3 regions of the Afipia sp. GAS231 genome follow, and region 1 is predicted to be linked to each of the others. Evidence: predicted binding sites of a transcription regulator. Region 1 holds the regulator's gene; each other region holds the start of a gene.

Region 1 (2,267 bases):
AGGACTACACCATCGCCATCGTTACCCATAATATGCAGCAGGCAGCGCGCGTCTCCGACAAGACCGCCTTCATGTATCTCGGGGAACTGATCGAATTCGACGACACCAACAGGATTTTCACCTCGCCGAGCGATCGACGAACCCAGGACTACATCACCGGCCGGTTCGGCTGAGCATGATCCGGAAAAGTGGGACCCGGTTTTCCGAAGAGATCGTGCTCAAAAGGGAAATTCAAATCATGCTCCGATCCGATCGGATCATGATTGAGGAGAGATCAAATGGCTTCTGAACATACCGCCAAGGCGTTTGACGGCGATCTGCAGGAACTCACCCGTCTCGTTGCCGAGATGGGCGGCCTTGCCGAACGCATGATCACCGAATCCGTCGATGCGCTGGTCCGCCGCGACATCGCGCTGGGCAACCGCGTCGTCACCTCCGACCTCGAGATCGACCGCCTGCAGCACATCATCGAGGAACGCGCGGTGCTGACCATCGCGCGGCGCCAGCCGATGGCGATCGACTTGCGCGAGATCGTCGGCGCGATGCGCGTCGCCACCGATCTGGAGCGGATCGGCGACCTCGCCAAGAACATGGGCAAGCGGGTCGCGGCGCTGGAGAACGATTTCCAGCCCTTGAAGCTGATCCGCGGCCTCGAGCACATGACCGATCTGGTGCAGTCGCAGGTCAAGTCGGTGCTGGACGCCTATGCCGCGCACGACCTGCCGGCGGCGATGGCGGTGTGGAAGGGCGACGAGGAAGTCGACGCCATCTGCACCTCGCTGTTCCGCGAACTCCTGACCTACATGATGGAAGATCCGCGCAACATCTCGTTCTGCATTCATTTGATGTTCTGCGCCAAGAATATCGAGCGGATCGGCGACCACGCCACTAACATTGCCGAAACCGTGTTCTACATGATCGAGGGTCAGCAGATTCTCGACAAGCGCCCGAAGGGCGACATGACGACGTTCGCCACGACAGTACCCGGTAACTGACGCGTCAGAACGATAGGGAAGCCAAATCGATGAACGCACGCATTCTGGTGGTTGAAGACGAGGAAGCGCTGACCACGCTGCTGCGCTACAACCTTGATGCCGAAGGCTACGAAGTCGAGACCGTCGGCCGCGGCGATGATGCCGATACGCGGCTGAAGGAGCGGGTGCCCGACCTGATCGTGCTCGACTGGATGCTGCCGGGCCTGTCCGGCATCGAACTGTGCCGGCGCCTGCGGGCGCGGCCGGAGACCAAGCAACTGCCGATCATCATGCTGACCGCGCGCGGCGAGGAAAGCGAGCGCGTCCGGGGCCTGGCCACCGGCGCCGACGACTACATCGTCAAGCCGTTCTCGGTGCCGGAATTGCTGGCGCGGGTAAAAGGCCTGTTGCGGCGCGCCAGCCCCGAGCGGCTCGCCACCGTGCTGACCTACGGCGATATCGAGCTCGACCGCGAGAAACGCCGCGTCGCCCGCTCCGGCCGCCAGATCGATCTCGGCCCGACCGAGTATCGCCTGCTCGAGTTCTTCCTCGAGCATCCTGGCCGCGTGTTCTCGCGCGAGCAGTTGCTGGACAGCGTCTGGGGCCGCGACATCTATATCGACGAGCGCACCGTCGACGTTCACATCGGCCGCCTGCGCAAGCTGCTCAACCCCGGCCGCGAGCAGGACCCGATCCGCACCGTGCGCGGCGCCGGCTACGCGCTGGATGATCGCTTCGCGAAGGCGGAGCCGTAGGGCTCTTGTAGGGGCAGGCGGAGCAACAAACTCCGCCGTCGTCCCGGCCTTGAGCCGGGACCCATAACCACAAAATGTAATTGTTAGAAAAGAGCTGAAGCTCCAGCTCGGCATAACCGCGATCCATCGGCGGTTATGGGTCCCGGCCCCCGTGCGCAATTGCGCACTAGGCCGGGACGACGAAGCTTCGTCATTGCGAGGAGCGTAGCGACGAAGCAATCCATCCGTCAGCGAAGCAAGTCTGGATTGCTTCGCTCCGCTCGCAATGACGGAGAATTACCTTGTCGGCTTCGGCGCCGGGCGACGGCGATCGGAGGCCGGCTGGTAGGCGACGCGCGAGTGGTGCGCGCAGTAGGGCAGGCCGGCGAGCGCCTTGCCGCCGCAGAAGAAGAAGTCCGCGGTCGAGGGATCTCCGACCGGCCAGTGGCAGGTCGCCTCGTTCAATTCCAGGAGCGTCAGCCGCTGGCTCATCGGCACGACATTGTCGAAGGCGATCGGATCCGGCTCCATCTCGACTTCGAACGCATGCGCAAGCGCG
Region 2 (2,267 bases), 1.9 Mb from region 1:
GCAAGGAAATGATGGGTATCGCTTCGCTCCACCCATCCTGCGCACCTGCGGTTAGCGGGCGTCTACTTCTTGTCCTTGCGATGCTTGCGCTTGTGCTTCTTCTTGCGATCGTCGTCATCGCCGTCGTCGTCTTCGTCAGCAGCCGCCGCTTCTTGAGCCGCGAGTTCTGCCGCCACCTGCTCAAGCTCCGCCGCCGCCTGCTCGCGTTCGGCGGCTTCCTGCGCGCGCTTTTGCCGATGCTCTTCCCAGGCATCGAAGATCAGATGCAGCCAGGGCATCACCTGTTCGATCGAGGGCAGCGCGCCCGCCGGACCCGGTTCGCCGCGCGAACCGGGTTCGCCGCGCGAGCCGGGTTCGCCGCGCGGACCGGCGAGACCAGCCGCACCGGCGGGGCCTTGCGGGCCAGCCTCGCCGCGCGCACCCGGCTTGCCTTGCGGACCTGGCTCGCCACGCTTGCCGGGGGCTCCCGGCTTTCCGTTGGGGCCGGGCTTTCCATTAGAACCAGGTTTGCCGCGCGGGCCTTCGGAGCCGGGCCGGCCGGGATTGCCGTGCAGGCCGGGCTTTCCGGGTTCGCCGGCCGGCCCGCGCGGCCCCTGCGGTCCGGGCTTGCCTTGCGGCCCCGGCCGTCCCGTTGAATTGTCGGCCACGGCGCTTCTCCTGCTTTCCAGTGGGTGCCCTGTCTTCTTACAGACGCGCCACCACGGCATCAATTCCGCGCCTGCGATATCAGCAGCTATTTCGAGGCGTCTGCCCTCCAAACCGGGCGAAGCCGGCCATGTCACATCCCCGTAACGTGACCGAACCATTGTCCGATGCCCGACAGAAGCGAGCGAAAGACAGATCCCATGACCACGTCCGAATTGAACGCCGAACTGGCCTTGCGAGAGCGCATCCATCGGGAAATGGCCGACACCCTTGACGAAGAGCTCGAGCTCGAACTCGACGACTCCAGGCTCGACGACATCGACGCGGTGCACGAAGGACCGGAGCTCGATCGCAAAATCTATTTCAGGGAGCTGCTGCGGCTGCAAGGCGAACTGGTCAAGCTGCAGGACTGGGTTCAGCACAGTAAGCAGAAGGTCGTGGTGCTGTTCGAAGGCCGCGATTCCGCCGGCAAAGGCGGCGTGATCAAGCGCATCACCCAGCGGCTCAATCCGCGGATCTGCCGCGTCGCGGCGCTGCCGGCGCCGAGCGAGCGGGAGCGGACCCAGTGGTATTTTCAACGCTATGTCTCGCATCTGCCGGCGGGCGGCGAGATCGTGCTGTTCGACCGTAGCTGGTACAACCGCGCCGGCGTCGAGCGCGTGATGGGCTTTTGCAACGAGGAACAGTACCAGGAGTTCTTCAAGTCGGTGCCGGAATTCGAGCGCATGCTGATCCGTTCCGGCACCATCCTCTTGAAATACTGGTTCTCGATCACCGACGAGGAACAGCAATTCCGCTTCACGATGCGGATCAGCGATCCGCTCAAGCAGTGGAAGCTGAGCCCGATGGACGTGCAGGCCCGAGCTAAGTGGGAGCAATACACCAAGGCCAAGGAGGCCATGCTGCAGCATACCCACCTGCCGGACTCGCCGTGGTGGATCGTCGACGCCGTCGACAAGAAGCGCGCGCGCCTCAACTGCATCTCGCATCTGTTGACGCAGATTCCCTATTCCGAGGTGCAGCACCCGCCGGTGATCTTGCCGCCGCGGGTCCACAACCCCGAATATCACCGCGGACCGATACCGCCCGATATGTACGTTCCGGCAAAATTCTGACCGGCGGCACAAAGCTGTCGTCCCTGCGAACGCAGGGACCCATACGCCGCGGCCGCTATTATTCAAGCAAGGTCGTCGACGGCTTTTTCTAATAACGACCGCCGCGGCGTATGGGTCCCCCGATGTGCAATTGCACATCTGAGATCGCGCTTCGCTTGTCCGGGACGACGGATATTATCGCCACGGCTCCACAATAATCTTGGTGTGCGCTTCCGGATTGGCGAGATCGGCGAAGGCTTTGGCGACGCCGTCGATGCCGACGCTGGCCGTCACCATCGAGGCCGCATCGACCTTGCCTTCCGCGATCAGGCGCAGCGAATAGGCGAACTCTTCCGGCGTGTAGGCCAGCACGTACTGGACATTGAGTTCTTTCACGATCCCCAGGAACGGCTCGGAGCGGTCGGTTTCCATGCAGACGCCGACCACGACGATGCGTGCATCGCGCGGCGCGCCCTCGAACACCTGTTGCAGCAGGCCGGGAATGCCGACGCATTCGAAGATCAGCGC
Region 3 (2,267 bases), 1.5 Mb from region 1:
GATTACCAGAACGAGGCCTATTCGAAGCGTTACTTCTCCGAAGTGGAACGCGTTCGCGCCGCGGAGGCCAAGGCTGCGCCTGGATCTCAGGAACTGACGGAAGCCTTCGCCAAAGGCCTGTTCAAGCTGATGGCTTACAAGGACGAATACGAAGTCGCCCGGCTCTACACCGACGGGGAGTTCGCGAAAGCCTTGAAGGAACAGTTCGACGGCGACACCAGTGTCAAGGTCAGCCTCGCGCCGCCGATGTTCGCGCCACGCGACAAGGCGACCGGACACCTGCGCAAGCGCGAATTCGGACCGTGGATGTTCAAGGCGTTCGGTCTGCTGGCACGGATGAAGTCGCTGCGCGGCACCGCGTTCGATCCGTTCGGCTATACCAGCGAGCGCAAAATGGAGCGCGCGCTGCCGGGCGAATATTCGGCGATGATCTTCCGCCACCTCGATGCGAACAAGCCGCTCGATCTGCCGCGGCTGGTAACACTGGCGAAGTCGGCCGAACTAGTGCGTGGCTACGGCCACATCAAGGAAGCCAACGTCGCGAAATTCCGCACCGAAACCGCGCGCCTCGAAAGCGCGATCGGGCAGCCTGTAGCCCAGGCGGCGGAGTAGAAGCGTTATGCTGGCGGTGAAACTTTTCACGGCCACCATAGTTTCCCAGTAACCTTGCCGGCACGAACGGCTGGCATTGTCGTGCCGGCTTCCTACATGATGTCGATAGTTCGTTTTTTCTTTGGTTTCAGGAGGCCATGAATGGGCCTGAAAAGTGCCTTTGCGGCATTCGTTTGTACCGGGTTCCTGATGCTGGGCGGCGCGGCTATGGCCGACGAGTATCGTCCCGACGAGTTCCTCCGGCTCGATCTCTCCAAAGTCGTGCTTTCACCGAAGCGGCTCGGGCCGGAAGCGGAATTCGCCCCGGTTCCGATCGAGGCGAAAACCGATCGCGTGCGCACAACGACGGTGACGGAACCCAAGATCGTCATGCGGAAGACGCACGTGGCGCGTGTCAACGCTACGCCACCGCGCGCCGCAGCTCGCGCCAAATTGGCGCATCGCCACGGCAACCCGCTCGATGCGCAGGCACGCGATACGCGAATCCAGACTTGGCCGTGCAAGTCGGGCGGCATTTGCGGCTGGCAGCGATAACAATCGCGCTTCGTAGGGTGGGTTAGGCGAAGCCGTAACCCACCGCGGTATCAACCGCGCTGCACGAAGTTGGTGGGTTACGCCTTCGGCTAACCCACCCTACAGTTCCCTCAGAGTCATCCACCTGTCGTAAAACCTTCGGCTGGGAGTCAAATTCAACGGGCACACCTTTGTCATGATTCGACGAGGGTGACTCGATGCCATCTGCGATACGCGCCAAGCATGCTCTGAACCGGCGTCAACTGCTGGTCCGCTCGGCAGCGACGGTGGCCGTCGCCGGGCTCGGCAGCATCGCAAGGCCCTATCTGAGCCGCGCCGCCGATCGTCCGTTGATCGCCTGCGGCATTCAATCCGGCGACGTTGCGGTGGACTCCGCTGTCATCTGGTCGCGCGCCGATCGTGCGGCACGCATGCAGGTCGAGTGTTCGACGGTCGAGAGCTTCAAGACCATCATCCGCACCGTTTCCGCCGATGCGCTGCCGGACAGCGACTTCACCTCGAAAGTACTGCTCGATGGCCTGCCCGCGGGGCAGGACATCTTCTACCGCGTGCGCTTCGACGATATCGCGGGCGGACTCGCCGGAGAAACCCGGGTCGGCCATTTCCGCACCGCGCCGTCAGAGCGACGTTCGGTATCGTTCGTCTGGTCCGGCGATGCCGTGGGCCAGGGCTGGGGCATCGATCCTGCGCGCGGGGGATTGCGAACCTATCGCACCATGCGCGACAATCGACCTGACTTCTTCATTCATTCCGGCGATCACATCTATGCCGATTGTCCGGTCCCATCCGAACTGAAGCTGCCGAACGGCGAGATCTGGCGCAACATCGTCACGGAAGAAAAATCCGTCGCCGCCCACAGCCTGGCCCAGTTTCGCGGCAACTACAAATACAACTGGCTCGACGAAAATTTTCGCGCCTTCCACGCCGAAGTCCCGATGTTCGCGCAATGGGACGACCATGAAGTGACCAACGACTGGGCGCCGCTCGGCAGCTATGACGAGAGCGGCTTTGCCGACGACGGCGTCCCGAAACTGGTGTCCCGCGCCCGTCGCGCGTTCCATGAATTCATGCCGATGCGCGAGCCGGCGGGCGACAACGGCCGCGTCTACCGCCGGATCGGC

What was found. The regulator PhoB, encoded in region 1, activates phosphate uptake and scavenging genes when phosphate is short. The targets are predictions, from matches to a motif close to TGTCATNNANCTGTCAT.
Region 2: the regulator PhoB is predicted to act here: its motif matches at 777-793, upstream of ppk2 (polyphosphate kinase 2).
Region 3: the regulator PhoB is predicted to act here: its motif matches at 1,261-1,277, upstream of BLS26_RS27315 (alkaline phosphatase).

Annotation. Positions count from the first base shown of each region.
Region 1 covers NZ_LT629703.1:4,284,638-4,286,904, forward strand. Annotated here, with positions in the region: gene pstB (phosphate ABC transporter ATP-binding protein PstB) at 1-173, shown strand, start outside; gene phoU (phosphate signaling complex protein PhoU) at 279-995, shown strand; gene phoB (phosphate regulon transcriptional regulator PhoB) at 1,025-1,729, shown strand; gene BLS26_RS20130 (GcrA family cell cycle regulator) at 2,006-2,267, opposite strand, start outside.
Region 2 covers NZ_LT629703.1:6,144,015-6,146,281, reverse strand. Annotated here, with positions in the region: gene BLS26_RS28995 (collagen-like protein) at 63-647, opposite strand; gene ppk2 (polyphosphate kinase 2) at 846-1,760, shown strand; gene BLS26_RS28985 (zinc-binding dehydrogenase) at 1,935-2,267, opposite strand, start outside.
Region 3 covers NZ_LT629703.1:5,754,304-5,756,570, forward strand. Annotated here, with positions in the region: gene BLS26_RS27305 (indolepyruvate ferredoxin oxidoreductase family protein) at 1-612, shown strand, start outside; gene BLS26_RS27310 (hypothetical protein) at 754-1,146, shown strand; gene BLS26_RS27315 (alkaline phosphatase) at 1,344-2,267, shown strand, end outside.